Regions from separate parts of the Paenibacillus sp. SAFN-054 genome, predicted to be linked through region 3. Evidence: riboswitches for the same ligand, from Rfam matches in the RefSeq annotation. Region 3 holds a riboswitch; each other region holds the start of a gene.

Region 1 (6,055 bases), on a different contig from region 3:
CCTTGCAGCATAATTGCATTTACAGGATTTGCGATTCCTTTATCCGAACCCGGTGCCGCAAAGGCGATCTTACGCCATTCAGATATGGGTGTGAACACGGCTGATACGTGGTTGTAGGTTTGATCCTCCACAAATCCGATAATGGTCAGCGACTCTGTGGAACCGTCTAATTGGAACGTATCCCCAAGTTTAAATCCTTTATCCTTCATGGTGATATTCGCAATGACACTTTTCGGTTGATCAGGAGATAAACGATTTCCTTCAACGATGGACGGCTCCAAAAAGCTGCCCGGCTCGATCCCAATGATGGCGATGTCGACTTTGTCCTCATTTTTGTTGCTGTGCCCTTTGAGCGCTGTTGCCATGGAATTTCCCATAGGTGAAGCAGCTGTTACATCAGGTAATTTCTCTGCTTCGGTCACCAATTGATCGGACAGCAGGGATTTGCTCATGGAAGACTGCGACCCTTGCTGAAAGATAACATAATCGGCATTCATGTTCTTGAGTACGGACGCGGCAAGCGTCGATAGACCATTGCCCAAGCCAGACAGGATGAACACCAACCAAGCGATAAGCACAAAGATAATGACAATCATGGAAAACCTCATCTTACTATGCATTAATTCCTTCATAGCCAAAAACATGCGATTCCAACTCCTCACTCCTAATTATTTGACACTTGTGTCAAAATAGACGAACCACATCGCAGTCCCCATCTATTAAATCATATATTTGACACTTGTGTCAAAATAGATTCGAGTTTCTATGACCTCCCCGAGCCTCCGATCCATACTTGAAACAAGAGATCGCTCCATTGATCTGTCGGGACATTCAGCATATTCGGAGTATTAATCAGGTTAAAAAAAGTACCGATAAGTACCGGTAGGGGAATATCCTCCCTTAAATTGTTCTCCTTTTGTGCCTGTTCAAACAAGCGTGCGAGCTGAACCTTGAGACTCGAATGCGCCCTCTCAATAAATTGAAGATCATCGATCACCTTGATATGATCTGAATGTATTTTTTGAGCATCACCAAGGAGTTGATGAAGCCTGGATTCTTCAACATAAACATGAAGTAACTGTCGGAGAGCGATCATAGGGTCCGTCTCATCGATGGATGATGCATTTTCTAATACGTTCGAAATCACCCGCTTCATACAAGCAGCAACGATTTCTTCTTTATTGGAGTAATATTGGTAAATCGTGCTTCTGGCTCCAGGGAGATGCTGTGACAGGAGTTTAAGATGAAATCCGTCGTAACCATGCTCCAATATTAATCTTTTCGTCACGTCAAGCAGCTCTGTTTCCGTAAAAGATTGTTTTCTACCCAATGTGGATCGTCTCCTTTCCGTCTTGTAAGATCAGTTTAACAAAAAAACAGCAACAACAGCAATCGGTTGCCGTTGTTACTGTTTCTTTTAAGGAGGATGGCGCCCTTGACGGATTCGGGTTCATGCCATCACCTTTTCATCGATCATGAAGTTGAGAAGAATGCGGTTGAACTCCTGAGGCTGGCAAAGATGGCTCGGGTAAATGGCATCGTCGATGACGGCTTTCTGGGCGTAATAAAACATCTCCGCAGCCTTGTTCATTTGTTTGACGAACCATTCGCTCTGTCTGCCGGCTACGCATAGAATGGGCATTCGCAGCCTTGTCGAATTCGAGTCCATGTCGATTTTGAGCAGGGCCATGCGCTGCTTGATCGACTCCGTCGGACGCTTGTGAAAGAGCTCATCCCGCAAAATGCTGTATGCAGGTACCCACCGGTTATATGTCACCCGCAGCGACCGGAGAAAGAATTCCGCAGGAAGATAATAGGACAACCAGCTGCAGGCCTCAAAAAATTTCCAAATCCCGCTGCGGGTTCCGTACGGACCGTAGAAATAGCTGTCAACCAACACGAGTGCATTCACTTTATCCGGCTGGTAAGCAGCGAATTTTTGGGCAAGCAGACTGCCGCTGGAGCAACCGACGAGCGTGACTTTGGTCAAATCCAGCTTTTCCAGCAGCTCGTTCAGATCCATGCACTGCGTATCGATGATATCCTCCACTTCGACGTTTAATTTGCCGGAATTGCCATAGCCCCTTAAATCGAGCACAATCACCTTGGCCCTTTTGCTGAAATATTCGACCTGCGGCTCAAACATATGATGAGTCGAAAGATGTCCGTGGATAAAGACGATTGGCGCGCCGCTGCCGTGTGTTTCGTAATATAGGGTTGTTCCGTTTACTTGTATGTTGGGCAACTTCCTTCTCCTCTCTACCTTAACATGATGTCTAAGATGCCTTCCCTCAGGCAGATAAAAAAGACAACAAAAAAAGCATTGAAAAGAGGACCTCTCTTCAACGCTTTCAGGGCAAGGCCAAAAAAGCCTTGATTCATCGCATCGTAAGGATCGTCTCTCTTGATACGCTTGCGAGGTTAGCTGACGGATTCGGACTTCAGAGTAGCCCTACTCATTACAATGAGATTCACCCCATGTGACAACCTTTCTGTCACGGCCGGTTCCCCCGCTTTCCGCTCCTGGCGGAAATTCAGCGAAATAGACATCTATTCAATTTGCGCACACAAAAACACAGAGCGGATACCCTGTGCTGATTTTAAAAGCTCACAGTTTCACTCCTCTCTCTTAGCGACGCTTACGAGGTTAGCTGACGGATTCGGGCAGTGAGAGTTGCCCTACGGACGGCATGGATGTCATTCCCCTCCATGACTTATTCCGATTCACCCCATGCATGGACAGATTCGGCCATCCGGCAAAATCCGTTCATTGCGGTTCGTGGTTCCCCCGCTTTTCACAAGCGAAAACTCAGCGTAATTCCGTGTCATTCCTTCAAAAGCTAACAATGAACTGAATATACGCCTGAGCAGGCAAACTGTAAAGCATGGGTTCCACAGAATTAATGGCTTTTTCGTTGCGTTTCCTGAAATAGCAGGCACTTATCCTGAGAAGTCTTATCTTTTCGTTCATTAGCTCCTCGTTGCTTTCGTTTAGGTGAACATTTTTGTTCCATTCCCTTTTCCTTCAGACAGCGGCATCAGAGAACAAGCAAAAACCGCCTCCTGAATGCATGTTCAGGGGCGGTTTGCTTATAATCCCGGCTTAAAGCTTCTATATTATTCGTTCCAGACTTCGTCCGCAATCTCCTTGATAAAGGCCAGCTTCTTCCACTGCTCTTCCTCCGTCAGGATATTCCCCTCCTCGGTCGAAGCAAATCCGCACTGCGGGCTAAGGCAGAGGTGGTTGATGTCCACCACCTTCGCGGCTTCCCTGATCCGGCTCACGATCTCCTGCTTGTCTTCCAGGTCGCCTGTCTTGGAGGAATGCAGCCCCAGCACGACCTGCTGATCCTTTATAAATCTCAGCGGGGCAAAGTCTCCTGCCCGATCCGTATCGAATTCCAAGTAAAATGCGTCGATATGATCCACCCCGAACAGCGTTTCGGCTACCGGCCCGTAACCGCCCGCGGAAGCCCAAGTCGAATGGTAGTTGCCGCGGCACACATGCGTCGTGATGATCAGATCTTCCGGCAGGCCGGTAATCGCTTCCTGGTTCAGCTTGGCGTACTGCTTCGTGATTTCCGAGACGTCGACGCCTTCCTGCTGCCTAGCTTCCCAGTAGTTCGGGTCGCAAAGCATGCCCCATGTGCAGTCATCCAGCTGCAGGCTGCGGCAGCCTGCCTCATAAAAGTCGCGGATGGCCGCATTGTAGGCTTTAGCGATATCTGCTACGAGCTCTTCCGTGCTGGTATAGAACGCTTCGGTGCTTTCTTTGTTCTCCGCCCGCTGCAGCTCGGCCAGAAACTGGGCCGGCGCAGGAATCGTTTGTCTCGCGACGACGTCATCGCCCGCAGCCTGCTTCAAAAATTTGAAATGCTCCACGAACGGATGTCCCGTATAGCCGATTTTCCCGTAGAGACGCGCGGTTTCTGCTCTCGTCTCCTCACCCTGGAATACATATCCGCGATCTACAACCTGTTTTTCGACGCCATCCAGCCCCCACATGAAATCCAGATGCCACCAGGAACGCCTAAACTCGCCGTCCGTCACCGCTTTTAAGCCGACTTCCTTCTGTTTCTCCACCAGCTTGACGATTTCATCATCTTCGATCCTTTTCAACTCTCCGGCCGATAGGATGCCCTTCTGGTACTGGCTCCGTGCCTCCTTCAGTACTTCCGGACGCAGAAAGCTTCCGACATGGTCGTATCTATAAGGGGTTGCCTGTCTTCGTTTTGCTTGTTCCCTAATTGTGCTCATCGTTCATTCTCCTTCGGCGCTTAAGTTTTCAACTCGATAAGAGAAAGATATCACACAATTCCGGTTATACCGTAACTCCGATTAACTATAGCTGGCTATAGTCAAAAGCTATAACAAATTCACGATGAAACTTATAAAACCCGAACGGTGCCAATAGCGGCCTGCAGCGCCTCGATATAGGCCGCAGCCAGTTTGGTCAAAGCGGCATTCTGGTGGCAAATCCACCCGATGTTGATGGTCTCCTCGATATCCAGCGGAACCGGGATAATCTCATTGCCGTTCAGATCGGCGCTCAGCACACCCGTCGATATCGTGTAACCATTCAGCCCGATCAGCAGGTTAAACAGCGTCGCCCGGTCGTTGACGCGGATGCTTTTCGGATGAGACAGCGTGCTGAGAATTTCTTCGGAAAAGTGAAAAGAATTAAACTCCCCCTGTTCAAACGACAGGTACGGATAATCCTGCAGCTGGTCGATTGTGACTAACGCCTGCTTGGCCAAGGGATTATGCACGCTGATGAATATATGCGGCTTGGCCGTAAACAGGCTCGTAAACTTCAAATTCGCATCCTTTAACAATCGGTTGATGACTTTGCTGTTGAACTCGTTCAGATACAGGATGCCGATTTCGCTGCGCTGGCTTTTGACATCCTGGATGATTTCGTGGGTCTTGGTCTCGCGCAGAGCCAGCTCATATTCCTCATGTCCATACTCCCGTACCAGGTTTACGAAGGCGTTGACCGCAAAAGCATAATGCTGCGTCGATACCGAAAAATGCTGCGGGGAAGGCTTGGCGTTCAAATAGCGGCCCTCCAGCAGCTCCGCCTGCTCGATCACCTGGCGGGCATATCCGAGAAACTCTGCCCCCTCTTTGGACAGTGAAATCCCCTTATTGGTTCGCTCGAATATCGTCACCTGAATTTCCGCCTCCAGATCCTTGATCGCATTGGACAGGCTGGGCTGGGATATGAACAAGCGCTTGGCGGCTTCATTCATGGATCCCCGGTTGGCTACTTCGATAACGTATTTCAATTGTTGCAGCGTCACGATGATCGTCCCTTTCTAGGCTTACGTACTTACAGCTTATTTTCTATAGCATATCAAAAAAGGTTACACCGGGTAATCCTTTTGAAATGCCGTAATGATGCCGAAATGGGCTTTAGCCACGTAAAAAAGCACCGCGAGCCGTCCTCCCGACGTTCCATCGGAAGCAGACTGCGGTGCTTTCAAATCGCTTGTTCATGCCGGATCACTGCACTCTCGGCTTTGCCGGATCGCAGTCCGGCCGCGGTACCTCGCCGAACTGCGACAGCTTGTGCAGGTAATAGCATTCTTCCCTGTACATATGGTCCGGCACGAGCCGGTTCAGGCGGCTTAGCAGCTCGGCGCTGATATCCAGCTCCTCCACCTCGAGCAGGAATGCCATAAAGGCGGACATCTCGAGGTCGACGTCTTGATGGAACTTACTCACCGAAGGGTAGGTGGGCTTCATCGTACGCAAATAGCCGACCAGCTCAAGCGCTTTTAAATAAAACTCGTTAAAATGCTGCTCGAACTCCTTGCTCTTACGTATCAGCCTTCGCTCTACCCCGTCGAGATCGGACGCGATGGACGCCGAATGAAACGCCGCGTCCGGCAGCCACAGCAGGTCATGGTGCAGGGGGTGATAACGGGGAACCGGTTTTCCTTGGCGCAGCTCCGTTAATATCCGCTCATATTCTTCGAGCTCGTTGACCATATGGTTGATGAACGTCGGAGACAGCCCAATGACGATCTTGCCGAGAAGCAGCCGGTCCAGC
Region 2 (6,055 bases), on a different contig from region 3:
GTTTGGCCAGCTGGGATTTCTGCCTTTGCTTGTCGGCGCTGTTTACGACGCTTTCCTCGCTGTTTTTCTTGCCTTTATCCATATTGCTATCGGAAGGAAGGGCTGAACTGAAATTCAGGACTCCTGTGCCCGTGCTGAGGGCGGTGTTGAAGGCTTTGCTCATTTCTTCAAACTTCTTGTTATCCGTGGCGCTCATGGCATACATAACGATGAACAAGGCTAGCAGCAGGGTCAAAAGGTCTGCATAAGGAAGCAGCCAGGATTCATCTGCATGCTCCTCATGGGGTTCATGTCTAGTCTTTTTGCTCACCTGCGGACGCCTCCTTCTCATTCATTTGAGCACGCTCGGAAGGGGTCAGGAAAACAGAAAGCTTTTGGTTGATGGCGATCGTGGACACGCCGGATTGAATGGACAGCAGTCCTTCGATCATCATGAGCTTCAGCTCGATTTCCTTTTTGGACAAACGTTTCAGCTTGTTGGAAATCGGATGCCACAGCACGTAACCGGTAAAAATACCAAGAAGGGTCGCAATAAATGCTGCACCGATCGCATGCGCCAGTTCACCCATGTTCTCCATCTTGGTCAAGGCGGCGATCAGGCCGACAACGGCCCCGAGAACCCCGAGAGAAGGAGCATACATACCGGCCTGGGAAAAGAGCAGGGCGCCTGCACGGTGCCGTTCTTCCGTAGCCGAGATATCTTCCATCAGGACATCGCGGACAAAATCCTGGTCATTGCCGTCAATAATCATCCGCATGCCGTTGCGGAGAAACTGGTCATCGATTTCTTCGACTTTGGTTTCCAGAGCGAGGAGACCTTCGCGGCGGGTGATCGATGCCCATTCCATGAACATCGTGATCAGGTCGCGGCGATCCACCAAATTTTGTTTTACGAACACCATTTTCAGCAGCTGGGGAAACTTCTTAAGCTCTGACATGGGAAAACCAATAAACAACGTGGCGGCCGTTCCCCCGAGAATAATGACATAAGCGGCGGGGGTGAGGAGGGATATCAAAGGAGCCCCTTTGAGTATCATACCGACAAAGACCGCGATCAAGCCAAGTATTAGGCCTATAATTGTTGAAATTTCCATTGCACACCTCATCCATGAGAAATAGAATTGAATCCTTTCGTGCACCATGTTTGCGTCCTTGCAAAATGGTGTGCTGCACCAAAAAACGTAATATAATATTTATCGTCAGGATTCTCTTTTTTTTTAGGGGGATTTTTCCGTTATAATGAAACCATGGGGTCCATCAGTCCTACCGGCGCCTGATTCAAACGGCGAATGTACAAGCACAATGCACAAGCCAGGGGCCCTAAATAAAATGTTCTATTGCAAAAATGGGCGGTTCATGACCGGCCGTATGATCGGAATATCTGGCAAGGCAAATTCAGCGGGACCCTGAATTGCACAGGGGGATACGTAACGAGGGCGGAGGGAATAGCCATGGGTGTAAAGCATGGGCGCGAATACGATGAAATCCTGAAAGAGCTGACGAGCGCGGTAGGGGAAATCCCCGACAGCTACTTGTTCTTTGAAATGGAAGGCAGCGAATGGCAGCTGCTGAGTCCCGAAGAGAAGCGGGAGGTACATGAGGCGCTGGCCGAGGATCTTTTTTACGGATTGGGTACAGAGCCCGTGATTGAAGTGGGCAGCGGCGTCGTCATGTATGACAAGGAGCATCACCGGATCAATCTGCTCATCGGGGACGAGGAACTGACTGTAGTTCCACTGATCTAGTCCATGGGCCGAATGGATTTTTGAATGCCTGGCGTGTTAAGATATAACAAGTGTTTGGCCCTGTGGAAGGCCATATTCATAAATATTCAATGACCGGAATACAATGGGAAAAGTTAATGGAAAGCAAGGTAAAGACGCATCCTTTTGGCCGAGGCCATCAGGGTGTTTGGTTTCAGGGAGGAACTTAAACAATGGTTTATACGCAGGAAGAAGTCGAGGCACATTTAGCGAAGCTGGAAGGCTGGGAGCTCGAAGAGGGCCGCTGGATCGTGCGCAAATTCATTTTTTCCAATTTCATGAAAGGGATTTCGTTTGTCGACGAGGTTGCGACGATATCGGAGGCCTTTGATCATCACCCCTTTATTTCCATCGATTACAAAAACGTGACGCTGCGTTTGACTTCCTGGGATGAAGGCGGCATTACCGCCCTGGACATCAAGGAGGCCCACCAGTTTAACGAGCTTTTCGAAAAAATGCGCTCAGGCGAGAAACGTTAGCATTTCATGCCCATGCGGGTACAGCAAAAAACACGCTTCGGCCCTTGACCTCTAGGTCAAGGATTCGAAGCGTGTTTTTCTATCCCATGCGGGAAAAGATTACTTTTTGGCTGCAAGCCACTGGGCTACGTTGGCAATTTCCTCACTCTTCAGCTTGTCTTTGAATGAAGGCATGCCGCCTTTACCTTTAGTAACAATTGTATAGATTTCTTCTGCGGAAAGCTGGGAACCGATTTTTTGCAGGTTAGGCCCTACACCGCCCTGCAATTGGTCACCGTGGCAGCTAAGGCAGCCTTGGGCTTTGACGGTTGCTTCAGCCGATGCAGCGTCCATCGTTACCTCAGGCATGGATGGTTTTTCTTCTTCAGCTACTTGCTCTTTGCCAGGCAGTGTAAACATGAGCACAATGGCAAATACGCATGCGATTGCTACGACACCGCTCATGATCCATTTTTGCATCCGTTTTCGTCCTTTCTATGTAAACTGCAGTTCTTCATTTCTTCATTATAACGGAACAAGCCGGTACATCAAATAGTTTGTGACAAAAAAGCAAACGAAAGCGGGGCATAGCCTTGAAATATACACAATTTTGTACCATTTATCATTGACGATCGGTTATTCTTCCTCATATACCATGCAGTGAAAGCATCCGATCCCTTCAGGGGTCTGCCTTTCATACGTATCGGTAATCATAAAACCAGCCTTCAGGTAGGCCCGAATGGCCCGCTGATTCCAGTCCTGGACTTCCAGATCCACGGGCAAACCGGGATAGCGCTGCTTGGCCGCATGCACGATGGCATGTATAAAGCTTTTACCCAGCCCCTGACCGCATAAATCAGGCCGCATACCGATTCCCAGGCGGATGACGTTAACCATCGGAAAAAGCTGCGCAAAGCCACACAGGGTGCCCTCAGCATTCAGAACCGAAACATACTGCTGTTTGCGTACCTCGGGGTCGCCCAGCTCGATTCCGAGCGCCTCCATCTGAGGCCAAGGCAGCCAGCCGTAAATCGCATCGTAAGGGGGCTCATACGACCAGGAGCAGCACGTTTCAGCCTGCTCGCGGCTCATGGGAACAACGGTGAAAAAACGTTTGGAATCATTCATGGCGTATCCCCTTTCCTTGAGAGACAGCGCTAAACCATAGGATTTGAAACTTTTTGCGAAACTATTCCTTCCTTAAGGCTTTAGGGTGTTTATTTGGCGGAAGGAAGGGTAAACAAATAATGTGGGCAGCATATGGTAATGATATACAGCCTCAGATGCCCACAAAAAAACCCGCCTTTTGAGATTTCGGCAAAAATCTCAAAGTACGGGTGGTCGTACAAACCGTTCAAGACAGTCAGGCATTACTGCACGTCATCATTGTCTTCGGAATCAACGGCGGCGGACTTGTAGGTATCCGTGCTCATGACTCGTTTGGCGCCAACGTAGCGGTTGACGTAGTAGCTGTCGCTAAGCGAACTGACAATAACACCACGGGAAGTCGAGGCATGCGCAAACTTTCCGTCGCCGACATAGATTCCGACATGGGAAACGCCGGAGCCGGAAGTATTGAAGAATACCAGGTCTCCTGCTCTCAGATTACTGCGGGATACAGCGGAACCCATGCTGAATTGGGAGCCCGATTGGTGCGGCAGGTTGATCCCCAAATGCTTGAAAACGTACATCGTGAATCCGGAACAGTCAAATCCGCTCGTTGTCGTTCCTGCGGTTTTGTACTTGGTGCCGATGACATCATCGATCACTTTGTCCATTTTGGAGTCCGCGAAAGCGCTTCCGGCTCCAACGGTAAATACGATGGCAAAACTCATGACTGCTGCTGCTAGCTTCTTTTTCAAACAAAATACCCCTTCCGGTGCCTGCGAGGTTAGCTTAAGGATTCGGTAGAAGGTCCCCTATGATCCCTCTGTTGCAAGATCAATTCACCCATCATGGTTCCCCCGCTTCCCTAGTGTGAGGAAATTCGGCATAGATTCTCTACACTATATACATCAGGAAACGTTCTATTCATAAACGGTCCAGCAAAGATTACAAAGTTGTTACTAACTCACTGGGACTATTGTAGCAAAGGAATTTGCGTTTGGCAATTGTTTCTATCAATAAAGGCTATAAATAATCAACTTTTTTTAAAAATAAGGCATTTTTTAGAGCATTTTATAGGAAAAAATGTTTATTTGTTGGCGGGGTGGGTAAATGAGGCGTAAGAAGGAGCACGAATTGAAGGCTCCTAAAATTTTTTTGCGAAAAGTTGTTACCTTTTAGGCATTTCAACCGTCTAATAAGTAACAAGAAACCCGCAAGAGGGATTTCGGCAAAAATCCCCGGTGCGGGCCTTAAGTTAAGATATGTGTATGGGAGAGAGTATTAGTTATAAACGGCAGCTTTGTATTTAGCCGTACTCATGACTCGTTTGGCGCCAATGTAGCGGTTGGCGAAGTAGCTGTTGCTAAGCTTGCTGATCGTAACACCCTTGGAAGAGGATGAATGAGCAAAATTTCCGTTTCCGACGTAGATCCCGACATGGGAAACGCCTGCGCCAGTCGTATTGAAGAATACCAGATCTCCGGCTCTCAAGTTGCTTTTGGAGACCGCAGTGCCTGTTTTATACTGTGCGCTGGATTGGCGAGGAATGGAAACACCCAGCTTTTGGAATACATAACGCGTAAATCCGGAGCAATCGAACCCGTTCGTCGTGGTTCCGCCGGTTTTGTAAGAAACACCAATCGTTTTGTGGACAACGTTATTCAATGAGGAATCGGCGAATACGCTGGTTCCCATCGAGAACATAAGCGTTAATCCGAGCGCAGCGGCTGCAAACTTCTTTTTCAAAAAAATAAACCCCTTCCGAGTGCCTGCGAGGTTAGCTTAAGGATTCGGTAGAAGGTAGTCCCCTATGATCCCTCTGTTACGAGATCAATTCACCCAAAGTGGTTCCCCCGCTTCCCGGTGCCAAGGAATTCGGCCTTGATCAGGCACCTGAAACGTGAATGACGGCATGGTATCAATTGGAATGTGTCGTTTAAAATTTCGTTTACAGTACAGTGGAATAGTTACAGCAAAAATTACAAAGTTGTTACTAAGTTCGTACTCGGATTATTGTATCAGACGATTCGCGCTTTGGCAAATACTTAAGGCACTTTTAAACGAACAAAACCCCTGCCCTTTACATGCGAAAGGGAGGGGTTTTTCTTCTATCAGGGGATTGAAGTGATGACAAAAAATTAACCAATCCAATGCTGCTGGCTGTTTAACCACAAAAAATAATTTTTTTATTTTTCCGCATCCTTATGAGCCAGCCGATACCACAGATCAAATTTGGTCGAAATGCCCCATAGCCTCATGATGCAGCTGACCAGATGATAGCCCTGCTGGAGAATCAGCGCGAAGATGCCGGCCCAGAAGAGGGAGATGCCCGTAAAAAGACTGAATATAAGCAAGCTCGCCATCCCCAAAGTGAGGGAAATTCCCACCAGAGGCAGCGCACCGCGCAGGCATTGCCATAAGGGTGCCAGGAAGCCGGTGCCGCCGGTCTTGCCGAACTGCATGAAGAGGATGAGCTGATGGATCATATAGCTGTACAGAAGCCAGGCAGCCGCGTACGGAAGGACCTGAAGTGCAAGAGATGGCAGCTGGACGCCGCTAAGAAGGATCTTATACAGCTTGGGCAAGATCCAATACGCGGGTGCCGCGATGCATATCCATTCCGCCAGGTGGAAGAGAAAGACGACCTTCCCGTGACGTCTCATGCCCTTGAAGAAATGCAGCCCGATATCTCCTTCGCGCTCCTTGTGCAATCCGTGATAGATGCCA
Region 3 (6,055 bases):
CGGCAAGGCGCACAGCAGAATCGTCAGCGGCCGGGCAACAAACATCAGGACGAGCACCGCGATCAGGCTCTGCCAGAAGTATTCGCCAAGCACCTTGAAATCGACCTGGCTTCCCAGCAAAATAAAAATCAGCATCCGCATCATCACGCTGGTATTATCCGCAAAGCTTCCCGTTTCCTCCAGCTTGTCATCCATGGAAAGTCCCATCGTATCGGCATTGCCCCAGATCAGACCGGCCACGAACGTCGCCATAAAGCCACTCACATGAAGCAAGTCTCCTATTAAATAGGAAGAAAGTGCAACGACAATCATGGCGATCGTCGTGTAATCCTTCAGCACGCCAAGGCGGAAATGCGCAACGAGATAGGTCAGGATTGTCGAGACGACCGCTCCGACGAGAATGCCGCCGACGGCTGTTTTGACAAAGTCCCATGCCATATTTCCGACATGCAAAGACTCGCCGCCTGTCACCGCCGCGAGCAGCGCAAAGGTCAGAATCGAGCCCGTTGCGTCATTGAAGGCGGACTCGCTCTCCACCGTTTCCCTCACCCGCTCCTTAATCTTGACCTGCTTAAAGACCGGAATGATCGAAGCGGGGTCGGTCGAAGCAATGACCGCAGCCGCCAGAAAGGAGAAGATCCAGTCCAGCCCGAACAAATAATGCACGGCGAGGCCTACGACGCCAGTCGTGATAATGACGCCGGGAACACTAAGCAGCGAAAGGCTGATCCACACTTTTTTCAGTCCGCTGAGCCGTAAGTTGCGGCCTCCGTCAAACAGAATCAGCGCCGACCCCACGGTCAGGATCAGCTGATTGATCAGCGAGCTGCTGGAGGCATTGATCAGATGCAGGCCTCTTCCAAGCACCATGCCGGCGATGATGAATACGGCCACGTCGGGCAAACGGAGCCAGGACGCCAGCCTTCCGGCCAGCATCCCGACGGTAATGATGAATAACAGCAAAATTAAAATATGATGGATAATTTCAGTCGTCGAGGACTCCATGGCTTTGTCACTTCCTGCTCTATTTTACGTTCACGGCTTCGCTCTCGAAGCGGTCGATATTCGAATTGGAGCCAATAATGACCATGATATCCCCTACATGAAGCTGGTCCATCGCGGTTGGAGCAACAATGATCTTTCCTTCACGATGCAGCGCGACGATGCTGCAGCCGAATTTGGCCCGGGTATTGATCTCGCTTAACGTTTTGCCATCCAGCGCTTTCGGCACCGTCATTTCGACGATGCTGTACTCCTTGGACAGCTCGATATAATCAAGCAGGTTCGGCGTTACCAGCTGATGCGCCACGCGGATTCCCATGTCCCGTTCCGGAAAAATGACCCGGTCCACGCCCAGCTTGCCGAGCGCGCGCCCGTGCAGGATCGAGATCGCTTTGGCGACAACCGTTCGCACGCCAAGATCCTTCAGCAAAATCGCCGCGAGAATGCTCATCTGGATATCGTCCCCGATGGCCACGATGCCGCAGTCGAAATTCCGTATCCCCAGCGACTTTAATACTTCCTCGTCCGTGGCGTCCGCCACGACCGCATGGGTCAGGTATTCGCTCATATTGCTGACGACCTCTTCATTTTTGTCGATGCCTAGCACCTCATACCCCAGATCGATCAGCTCCAGTGCAAGACTGGAACCGAAACGTCCCAGACCGATCACGACAAACTGCTGTGTTTTCATCTCTCTCCCGATACTCCTTATATAATCAAATTTCTTGTCTCTCTATACTTAATCCGGCATCTACCCGATAATAATTTTCCCTTCGGGATGGCGATACAATTCCTTGCCTTTCTTCGGACCCAGCGCATAGGCCAGCGTCAGCGGACCGAGACGTCCGGCAAACATCGTCAGACTGATAAGAATCTTCCCTACCAGCGACAAATGCGGCGTCAGGCCGAGCGTTAAGCCGACCGTGCCGAAGGCCGAAGTCGTTTCATACAAAATCGTCAGAAAGTTGCTGTCTTCCGTCGTTGAAAGCACCATCGCGACGCCGACCACCAAAAACAAAGCCAGGAACGTAATCGTCAGCGCCTTAAAAATGCGTTCCTGTGCAAGACGGTAACGGAAGAGCACGATATCGTCGCGGCCCCGGATCATGGCGATTACTGCGCCCACCATGATTGTAAAGGTCGTCGTTTTGATACCGCCGCCGGTCGATCCCGGCGAAGCGCCGATGAACATGAGTATGACCATGAAGAATTGGGATGCCTGCCGCATGCCTGCCAGATCAATCGTATTAGCGCCTGCCGTACGCGGCGTCACCGACTGGAAGAAGGATGCGAGCACTTTGCCGCCCCAATTCAAGGAGCCGAGCGTTTTGGGATTGGTGAACTCGAACACAAAAATAACGAGAGCCCCGATCAGGATCAGCGCCGCCGTCATGGACAGCACGATCTTGGAATGCAGGGACAGCCTCCGGTTCTTGCGATATTCCACCAAATCCGACAAGACGATAAAGCCAATGCCGCCAGATACAATCAGAAACATCACGACAAAGTTCACGAGCGGATCGTACACATACCCGGTCAAGGAATTGAAATGGCCGAACAGGTCGAAGCCCGCGTTGTTGAACATGGATACGCCATGAAATATACCGAAGTAGATGGCCCGTCCCACCGGCATGTCGAAGGACCAGCGAACCGCGAACAGAATGGCGCCGCAGCCTTCGATAAGGAGCGAGAACAGCAGAACCTTGCGGATCAGACGCACGATGCCTTCCATTGTATTCTGGTTCATGGCTTCCTGCAGAATCAGGCGGTCGCGCAGCGAGATCCTGCGTTTCAGAACGAGCGAGAACAGGGTTGCCATGGTCATGAAACCGAGTCCCCCCACCTGGATAAGCAGCATGATCACAACTTGTCCGAAGGTGCTGAAAAAAGTACCTGTATCTTTGACAACCAAACCCGTAACGCATGTCGCCGACGTCGCGGTGAACAAGGCATCGATAAACCGAAGCGGCTTGCCCGTCGTGTTGGATATCGGCAGGGTGAGAAGTATGGCCCCGATCAGGATAATAGCGGCGAACCCCAAAACAAGTATTTGCGGGGGCGCCAATCGAAACCATTTGAATTTAGCTGTCAACATATCCACCTCTTACGAAAAAAGTCAAAAGAAAAAAAGCATCGGAAATCCAATGCCTTTCGGTTTGGGCTCCTGCTGCATAACGCCTACGAGGTTAGCTGACGGATTCGGGCATGCACAGGTTGCCCTATTCGCTCCTATTCAAGCGAAATTCACCCCTAAATAATGGTTCCCCCGTTTTCAAACTGAAATTCGGCGCGTGTTATTCAATTGCATCAAAATTATAATCCTTATTGTTTTACATCACAAAGCCATAATTCGTATGAAAAACTCGGAATACAGCCTGATTGCATCACAATTCTCATAAAAGTCTGCCATTCTCTTGAGTTTACAACTTCTTTTCTTCGTTTTCATCGTATTTTCATGACTCTTTCCGCGAAAACTGGCATTCCTGGGACATCGTATGCTATGTTTACGTTTATACTATGTATATAACCAATCATTTCACTATTAAAAAAGGGGGCATCTCATGAATCCCGTCGGACAACCACTCCAGCTCAAGGCGAATTACAAGCGGCTGGGCGTGTTCGCGGTCATTGGTCTTGTTCTGTTCGTCCTGTTCCAGATCCTGCCTTCCACCGCTTCGGACACGCTCGAGCAGCAAGATGCGAAGGTGATCAGCAAGGAGCAGGCGCAAAAAGCCGCCGCGGCATTCGCGCAGGATTCGCTTCATCTCCAGATTGACAAGGGAGACGAGGCGCTAGTTACTTACCAGTCCAGCTCCGACCTTTATGGTTATTTATCGAGAGAAAAGCTGCTGGACCAATACAACAAAACATACGAAAAAAACTATCCCTACGACGTCTTCCGCGTGCGGCTGACAGAGCAGGGAGATGGCGGCTACGCCAACATCGACATACATATGAAGTCAGGCAAGCCCATCGCATTCTCGTTGACGCCGCAATATTCCCGGTACTCTGCAGCGATGGCCGAGCCCAATAAGGAAAAACGGGACAACAAGCTGCGCATCGTCGAGGGAGACTTAACCCTTCAGGATAAAAAGCAGCTCGCCGATCCGTGGATCAAGCAGGCCGGCCTCGATCCGGCCAAACTGGAGGCAGCTGCCGGGGACGGCGGAGCAGGACTCGTATACACAGATCCAAGCCAAGCCATCGGCAGCTCGAACCTGCAGCTCAGGTTTGCATTCGAAGACAATGCCATTCATTCCTTCCAGCCGACCTTCTCCATTCCTGAAGGCCATGCAGCTTATGTCGATAAGGAAACAACCAAAGCCAAGTGGCTTACCATCGTGGGCTACGGGCTGCTCACGTTTGCCCTCGGCGTGCTCGCCATCGTCTACAGCGCATTGACACGGCATCACACCTCCTTTAAAAGAGGCATCTTTCTGAGCGTTTTTTATTTTGCAGTAGCCACGTTCAGTACTTATAACATGCTGCCTGCGCTTCAAGCGGAGGGACTTACCGGGTTTGGTCTTACCATCGGCATGATCGTCCAGACGTTCTTCAATCTCGTCATGGCTGCGCTCCTGTATTTCTCCCTGGTTGGCGGTGACGGGCTTTGGCGCAAATCCGGCGTGAATGCCTGGGCCCGTGCCAAAGAGCCGGGATACGGCCCTTACGTGCTTCACAGCATGTTTACAGGCTTCCTGTGGGCGTTCATTCTGATGGGTGTGCAATCCGTCATCTACATCGTGCTCGATAAAACGATTCACAGCTGGTCCACTACCGATGCCACGCAGTCGCCGTACAACATGCTGTATCCTTGGCTTCTGCCGATCATGGCTTGGATGGCAGGCATTTCCGAAGAGGCGGTATACCGTTTATTCGGGATTCCGATGCTCAAAAAACTCGTCCGCAATACGTTTGTGGCCTGCCTCATCCCTACCTTGATATGGGCGTTCGGACATACGCTGTACCCGATCTACCCGGTTATGACGCGGCCGATCGAGCTGACCGTTATCGGGCTGATCTTCAGTTTTATATTCCTGAAGCACGGTTATATTGCGGCCATGTTCAGCCACGTCGTGTTCGACAGCGTGCTCATGAGCTTCAGCCTGTTCGCCCTCGGCGACGTTCCTGACATTCTCGCAGGCATCGTCACGATCATTATGCCGGCTGTGGTCGCTTACATCGTTTATCTCGTGAACAAAAATAAAGGCTCATCAGGAACGCGTCCGATCCTGACAGAATAAAAGCGCAAAAGAAAAAGGAGTCATGTTCATGACTCCTCATCCTGCAGGGCTGCTATAATCTGCTTCGCCAGTTTATCCCCTATCGAAAGAGGCCGGAAATCATCGATGCTGGCCTCTTTTATTTTTTTCAGCGATCCAAAATGCTTTAAGAGCAGCTTGCGCCGCTTTTCTCCGATGCCGGGAATCGAATCCAGCTTCGACACCACCATCGATTTGCCGCGCTGTTCACGGTGAAAGGTGATGGCAAAACGGTGAACCTCATCCTGAATCCGCTGCAGCAGATAGAATTCCTGGCTGTCGCGCGGAAGATCCACCGGTTCAGGCGGATCTCCGACCATCAGCTGTGCGGTTCTATGCTTCACGTCCTTGACCAGGCCGCACACCGGAATGAAAAGGCCCAGCTCATTTTCGAGCACATCAACCGCTGCCGAAATTTGTCCCTTGCCTCCGTCCACAACAATCAGATCGGGCATCTCCAGATTTTCCTTCAGCACGCGTTCATAGCGGCGCCGGATCACCTCCCGCATCGTTTCATAATCATCCGGTCCCTGCACGGAGCGGACCTTATATTTGCGGTACTCTTTTTTGTCCGGCTTGCCGTCTATAAAAACCACCATCGCGGAAACGGGGTTGGTTCCCTGAATGTTGGAGTTGTCAAATGCTTCGATCCGGTGCAGCCGCTCAATGCCGATCGACTGGCCCAGATTGGATGCAGCCTTGAAGGTTCTTTCCTCGTCCCGTTCAATCAGCCTGAACTTCTCGTCGAGCGACACCTTGGCGTTTTCGATCGCCATGCCCACCATCTGCCG
Region 4 (6,055 bases), on a different contig from region 3:
TCCTGCCGGACCTGCCCTCAGGATGGTTGTTTATCTTCGGTTATCTCGCATTTGCATCCTCTCACGCCGGTTTATAAAAAAACGATGCTTATGGGCTGAATGGAGGAACGAAGGCTAAAGCAGCTTTTGCAAGAACCGGTGAAATAGGGAGTATCCGTGAGTTTGGAGGAGATATAAACTTTTGTAAGCGATAACCTTAGCGAAAATGATTACATTTTAAACGCTAAGGGTTTTCGCGGTACCTTTACATGATTTGCAAGCGGGTGTATGATTCAAATCGTAATTCAAGACGTTTCCATTTTTGAATCGCTGAGTTTCTGCCCGCGAAAGGGCGGAAATCGGGGGAACCAATCGCGCGTATCCCAGTTATCCGGTGTGAGAGTCGGAAGCAGGTGATGCCGCAGGGGTGAATCCCGTGACAATCGGATGCCATGGATCCGAAACACGGGTAGAGCGACTCTCACCGCTCGAATCCGTCAGCTAACCTCGTAAGCGTTGTTTGAGAGAGGAATGATGAAACTTGTGATCGATATCCGTCGACCACAGGGGATCAATTGACCTCTGTGGTTTTTTATTGCCAAAAATAGCTTTGGAAGCAGCAAACCAAATTACATGTGAATGTCTTTAACGCTTAATTCCGGCCGGGCCGGAAGCGGGGGAACCAACGCATCGTATGGCTTTACGGGCATACGAAGCCGGGGTGAATTCCTCTGTCCCAAGAAGGGACAATGAGGGAAGGGCGACTCTCACGCCCTAATCCGTCAGCTAACCTCGTAAGCGTATAGGGAGAGGCAGCATTTGTCGTGAGCATATTTTCATGGCTTTCTTTCGTCATGAATTGATCGGCCGCGGGAAAGGTCCTCTTTCCCTGCGGCCGTTTTTATTTGCAGGCTCGGATGAAGCTGCCAGAAGGAGGAACGCAAAGTCGTGGATGAGGAACTCATCATCGTAACCGCGCCAAATGAGGCCGGCCGCAAATTTATTAAGCTTTTGATCTATCTTAAACGGCCTTTTGCCGTGCTCACCAATAGTTTGAAGGAAGAACGCGATCTGAGGAAGCTTGGGGCGACGCACATCATTCGGATTCATACGAACCATACGGATGAGTGGGTCGTTCCCGGGCAGCGGGTCGGCCGGATTTTTATTTTTGAGAACAGCCTCAATCTGACCTGCCGGTACCTGCAAATCTGCAGACCCTGGACGTCACGTCCCATCTACGTCATTACACGTGCGGACAATTCGCCGGGAATTTATCGGGGGCTCGGAGCGAATCACATCATCCATACCTTGAACGGCGAGGTCGGGTTCTTGCTGAAATAATAGCTCAATCGGGAATGTAAAAGGGGAGAATTGTAGCATGATGGACTTTCTGATGATATTGACACTCGCAGGAGTATTCGGCGTCTTTCTGCTGTTCCTGATGTGGTGCGGCCATGTCGTGGATGGGGGAGGGGAAGACAAATGATCGTGGTTATGGTCCTGGCGCTGCTCGTATTTGTCTATTTGGTCTATGCCCTGATCCATCCGGAACGGTTTTAAAGCATGAATAACCGCTTTTTATGAGGAGGAAGCAATTTTGGATATCCTGCAGATTTGTATTGTTATTGCTGTACTGCTTCTGCTGGTCAAGCCGGTAGGCAGCTATATATATCATGTGTTCTCCAACGAGGCGAACCGTACGGACAAGATTTTCGGGCCCGTGGAGAAGCTGTTCTACAGTATCATCGGCCTGAAAAACCGCTCAGGCATGAATTGGAAAAAGTATGCGCTCAGCATGATTGCGACCAACATCGTGCTCGTGGCGGTCAGCTATATCGTTCTAAGACTGATGGGAGGGCTGCCGGTCAACCCGAATCAAACGGGGAATATGGAAGCAAGCCTTTCCTTTAATACCGTCATCAGCTTCATGACGAACACGAATCTTCAGCATTACAGCGGCGAGAGCGGCATGTCTTATTTTGGACAGATGATTGTCATTACGATGATGATGTTTACGTCCGCAGCATCGGGCCTTGTCATTGCGATTGCTTTTATGCGCGGGATTACCCGCAGAGGGGGCGGCCTGGGGAACTTTTTCGAAGACTTCGTCAAAGCGCATACCCGTCTCTTTCTGCCGCTTGCCCTGATCGTGACTTTGGTGCTGGTGGCGCTGCAGGTCCCGCAAACGCTGGATCCTACTGTAACGGTCAATACGCTCGGCGGAGCCGTGCAGCATATTTCCATGGGGCCGGTGGCCTCGCTGGAGTCCATTAAGCATTTGGGAACGAACGGCGGCGGATTCTTCGGAGCGAACTCGGCGCATCCCTTTGAGAATCCGCGTCCGCTGACGAACGTGATCGAAATTTTGAGCATGTGGACGATTTCGGCGGCGCTGCCTTATACCTTTGGGCGCTTTGCGAAGAACCGCAAGCAGGGCTGGATCATCTTTACGGCCATGATGACGCTGTTCATTGCGTTCCTGTGCCTGGCCTATTTCTCGGAAAAGAGCGGCAACCCGCTGATTAACGAGCTGGGCATCAACAGCGCGCAAGGCAGCATGGAGGGCAAGGAGGTCCGGTTTGGCGTAGCGCAGTCCTCGCTCTTTACGGCGGTGACCACCGCGGCGACGACCGGTTCGGTCAACAACATGCATGATACGCTGACGCCGCTTGGCGGGCTGGCCCCGCTGGCCGAAATGATGCTGAACGTCGTGTTCGGCGGCAAGGGCGTTGGTTTCGTCAACATGATGATGTATGCGATTCTGGGCGTCTTTATATGCGGCCTCATGGTCGGACGGACACCGGAGTTTCTGGGCCGCAAAATCGAGAGCCGGGAAATGAAGCTGATCGCCATCGCGATCCTTGCGCATCCGCTCATCATATTGGCACCGACGGCCATTTCGTTCATGACCCATCTGGGAACGGACGGCTTGTCCAATCCGCTGTATCACGGGCTGAGCCAATCCTTGTACGAGTATACGTCTTCCGCGGCGAACAACGGCTCCGGCTTCGAAGGATTGGGCGATAATACGGTGTTCTGGAACGTCAGTACAGGGCTTGTCATGCTGCTCGGACGGTATGTCTCGATTATTGCTCTTCTGGCCGTGGCAGGCTCCTTGTCCCGGAAAAGAACAGTACCTGAATCGATCGGCACCTTCCATACGGATACGAAGCTGTTCGCAGGCATTCTGGTCGGTACCGTGCTCCTGATCGGGGCATTGACCTTCCTGCCGGTGCTGGTGTTAGGTCCGATAGCGGAATATCTGACACTGCGATAGCGGATTGCCCAACAATGCTGAAATTAAGGAATGGCTTCAATTCCTAGAATAAATGAGGTGGAGAGAGTCATGAGCGGACAACGCAAGAGCATGCTGACAGGCAGCATCATCAAGCATGCCATGAAAGATAGCTTTATCAAACTGAACCCGGTTGTCATGATGAAAAATCCGGTCATGTTTGTGGTGGAAGTGGGCACCCTGGTCGTGCTGTTAATGGTCCTGTTTCCGGCCTATTTCAATACAAGCGGGCGTCTTGGTTTTAACCTGACCGTGTTTCTGATCCTGCTCTTTACGGTCCTGTTCGCGAATTTCGCGGAGGCGCTCGCCGAAGGGCGGGGCAAGGCGCAGGCCGATTCCCTGAAGAAGAGCAAAAAGGAAACGACGGCAAACAAAATAGTCGGTTCCGAAATCAAGGTCGTCAATTCGACCGAGCTGCGCAAAGGCGATATGGTCGTCGTATCGCAAGGTGAAATGATTCCGGGAGACGGCGAAGTCATCGAAGGTCTCGCTTCCGTCGACGAATCGGCCATCACCGGCGAGTCGGCACCGGTAATTAAGGAAGCGGGCGGCGATTTCAGCTCCGTGACCGGCGGCACCCGGGTGGTCAGCGACCAGATCAAGGTCGTCATTACGAGCGACCCCGGTGAGTCGTTCATCGACCGGATGATTTCGCTCGTCGAAGGCGCGTCGCGCCAAAAAACGCCGAACGAAATTGCGCTGAACACGCTGCTGACGACGCTGACGCTCATTTTCTTGATCGTCGTCGTGACGCTGGCGCCGATTGCCAAGCATCTGGGCGTATCACTGGACATCCCGGTATTGATTTCACTGCTGGTCTGCCTGATCCCGACGACCATCGGCGGACTGCTCTCCGCCATCGGGATTGCCGGGATGGACCGCGTAACCCAGTTCAATGTGCTGGCGATGTCCGGTAAAGCAGTGGAAGCCTCCGGCGACATCAATACGATGATTCTGGATAAAACCGGCACCATCACCTATGGTAACCGGATGGCAAGCCAATTCATTCCTACCGGGAACGCATCCTTGGCCGAAACGGCTTATTGGGCCGCGATAAGCTCGCTTAAGGATGAAACGCCGGAGGGACGCTCCGTGCTGGAGCTGATGAAAAAGCAAACGATGCATTATGATGAAACGCTTGCCGCAGGCGGCGAATTTATCGAATTCAGGGCGGAGACGCGGATGAGCGGCATCGATCTGCAGGATGGGCGCCATGTCCGCAAAGGCGCGGTCGATGCGGTCCGGCAGTGGGTTCAGTCGCAAGGAGGCAGCATTCCGTCCGACCTGTCGGCGAAGTCCGACGCCATCGCATCCGAAGGCGGCACGCCGCTGGCCGTCGTCGTGGACAGCCGAATTTACGGGCTGATCCATCTGAAGGATACCGTGAAGCCGGGGATGAAGGAACGCTTCGAGCAGCTGCGGCAGATGGGGATCAAGACGATCATGTGTACCGGGGATAACCCGCTGACCGCTGCCACGATCGCCCGGGAGGCCGGCGTGGATGAGTATATTGCCGAGAGCAAGCCGGAGGACAAAATCGCCGTCATCCGGCGCGAGCAGGCGGAAGGCAAGCTCGTCGCCATGACCGGGGACGGCACGAACGACGCGCCGGCCCTGGCCCAGGCGGATGTCGGGATCGCGATGAACAGCGGCACGGTAGCCGCCAAGGAAGCGGCGAACATGGTCGACCTGGACTCCGATCCGTCCAAAATCATTGAAGTCGTGGCGATCGGCAAACAGCTGCTGATGACGCGCGGAGCGCTGACCACCTTCAGCATCGCGAATGACGTGGCCAAATATTTCGCCATCATCCCGGCGATGTTCATGGTAGCCATCCCGCAAATGGATGCGCTGAACATCATGCATCTCGGATCGCCGCTGTCGGCCATCCTGAGCGCCTTGATCTTCAATGCGGTCATTATTCCGCTGCTCATCCCGCTGGCCATGAAAGGCGTCAAATATAAGCCGATGAGCTCGGCGCGCCTCTTAAGCCGGAACCTGATGCTCTTCGGGCTCGGCGGTGTGATCGCGCCGTTCGCGGGCATCAAGCTGATTGACCTTGTCGTACATCTGTGGATTTAAGGCGTTAACTTATAGAGAGAATGGGCAAGTTCCCATCACAAGCTTATGAAAAAGGATGATATACAATGAAGACAACGGCGAAATTCGAAGAAGTGTCGCATGGCTCCATTTGGCTCATGGCACTGCGCTCCAGCTTATTGTTCATCGTGATTTGCGGCATCGCCTATCCGCTGGCCAGCACCGGGCTGGCGCAGCTGATTTTCCCGCACCAGGCGAATGGCAGCATGGTCAAGGACGGCGAGGGCCGTACGGTCGGCTCGGAGCTGATCGGTCAAACCTTTGCGGATCCATCCTTTTTCCAAGGGCGGATCTCCAGCATCGACAACGACGGCGCCGGCTCGGGTTCCAAAAACTATGCCCCGTCCAATCCGGAGCTGCTGCAGCGGGTGAAGGACTCGATCACGCAGTGGGAGAAGGAGAATCCTAAGGTTCCTGTCAGTGAAGTGCCGATCGACCTGATCACCAATTCCGGTTCCGGCCTGGATCCGCATATTACGCCGGCTTCCGCGTCGGTTCAGATTCCGCGGATCAGCGGGCTGCGTGGCATTCCGGAGGAGCAGCTAAAGCAGCTGGTGGAGAAACACACGGAAGGCAGGGAGCTTGGCGTATTCGGCGAGGAGCGGGTCAACGTGCTCAAGCTGAACCTGGCTCTGCAGGAGCTGGGAAGCAAATAGCACAGTTATTAAGCGCATCATATTA

Evidence for each region. Region 3 has a riboswitch for cyclic di-AMP ahead of ACTHPM_RS22355 (TrkH family potassium uptake protein). Riboswitches for the same ligand answer to the same signal wherever they lie in the genome.
Region 1: another riboswitch for cyclic di-AMP. It lies ahead of ACTHPM_RS11780 (alpha/beta fold hydrolase); the one in region 3 lies ahead of ACTHPM_RS22355 (TrkH family potassium uptake protein).
Region 2: another riboswitch for cyclic di-AMP. It lies ahead of ACTHPM_RS27155 (C40 family peptidase); the one in region 3 lies ahead of ACTHPM_RS22355 (TrkH family potassium uptake protein).
Region 4: another riboswitch for cyclic di-AMP. It lies ahead of ACTHPM_RS14625 (hypothetical protein); the one in region 3 lies ahead of ACTHPM_RS22355 (TrkH family potassium uptake protein).

Annotation. Positions count from the first base shown of each region.
Region 1 covers NZ_JBQCKS010000002.1:67,003-73,057, forward strand. The annotation lists gene ACTHPM_RS11770 (ABC transporter permease) at 1-644, opposite strand, end outside; gene ACTHPM_RS11775 (TetR/AcrR family transcriptional regulator) at 764-1,330, opposite strand; gene ACTHPM_RS11780 (alpha/beta fold hydrolase) at 1,451-2,245, opposite strand; cyclic di-AMP (ydaO/yuaA leader) riboswitch at 2,395-2,550, opposite strand; cyclic di-AMP (ydaO/yuaA leader) riboswitch at 2,622-2,825, opposite strand; gene ACTHPM_RS11785 (5-methyltetrahydropteroyltriglutamate--homocysteine S-methyltransferase) at 3,118-4,257, opposite strand; gene ACTHPM_RS11790 (LysR family transcriptional regulator) at 4,389-5,303, opposite strand; gene ACTHPM_RS11795 (DUF2935 domain-containing protein) at 5,506-6,055, opposite strand, start outside.
Region 2 covers NZ_JBQCKS010000012.1:14,959-21,013, forward strand. The annotation lists gene motB (flagellar motor protein MotB) at 1-310, opposite strand, end outside; gene motA (flagellar motor stator protein MotA) at 294-1,094, opposite strand; gene ACTHPM_RS27130 (hypothetical protein) at 1,452-1,745, shown strand; gene ACTHPM_RS27135 (4a-hydroxytetrahydrobiopterin dehydratase) at 1,937-2,242, shown strand; gene ACTHPM_RS27140 (c-type cytochrome) at 2,342-2,701, opposite strand; gene ACTHPM_RS27145 (GNAT family N-acetyltransferase) at 2,858-3,349, opposite strand; gene ACTHPM_RS27150 (C40 family peptidase) at 3,592-4,083, opposite strand; cyclic di-AMP (ydaO/yuaA leader) riboswitch at 4,087-4,224, opposite strand; gene ACTHPM_RS27155 (C40 family peptidase) at 4,610-5,074, opposite strand; cyclic di-AMP (ydaO/yuaA leader) riboswitch at 5,080-5,219, opposite strand; gene ACTHPM_RS27160 (hypothetical protein) at 5,515-6,055, opposite strand, start outside.
Region 3 covers NZ_JBQCKS010000005.1:248,288-254,342, forward strand. The annotation lists gene ACTHPM_RS22345 (cation:proton antiporter) at 1-1,005, opposite strand, end outside; gene ACTHPM_RS22350 (potassium channel family protein) at 1,025-1,693, opposite strand; gene ACTHPM_RS22355 (TrkH family potassium uptake protein) at 1,754-3,094, opposite strand; cyclic di-AMP (ydaO/yuaA leader) riboswitch at 3,163-3,302, opposite strand; gene ACTHPM_RS22360 (CPBP family intramembrane glutamic endopeptidase) at 3,564-5,246, shown strand; gene uvrC (excinuclease ABC subunit UvrC) at 5,273-6,055, opposite strand, start outside.
Region 4 covers NZ_JBQCKS010000002.1:693,020-699,074, reverse strand. The annotation lists cyclic di-AMP (ydaO/yuaA leader) riboswitch at 298-511, shown strand; cyclic di-AMP (ydaO/yuaA leader) riboswitch at 619-796, shown strand; gene ACTHPM_RS14625 (hypothetical protein) at 928-1,320, shown strand; gene kdpF (K(+)-transporting ATPase subunit F) at 1,462-1,539, shown strand; gene kdpA (potassium-transporting ATPase subunit KdpA) at 1,577-3,256, shown strand; gene kdpB (potassium-transporting ATPase subunit KdpB) at 3,326-5,356, shown strand; gene kdpC (potassium-transporting ATPase subunit KdpC) at 5,422-6,030, shown strand.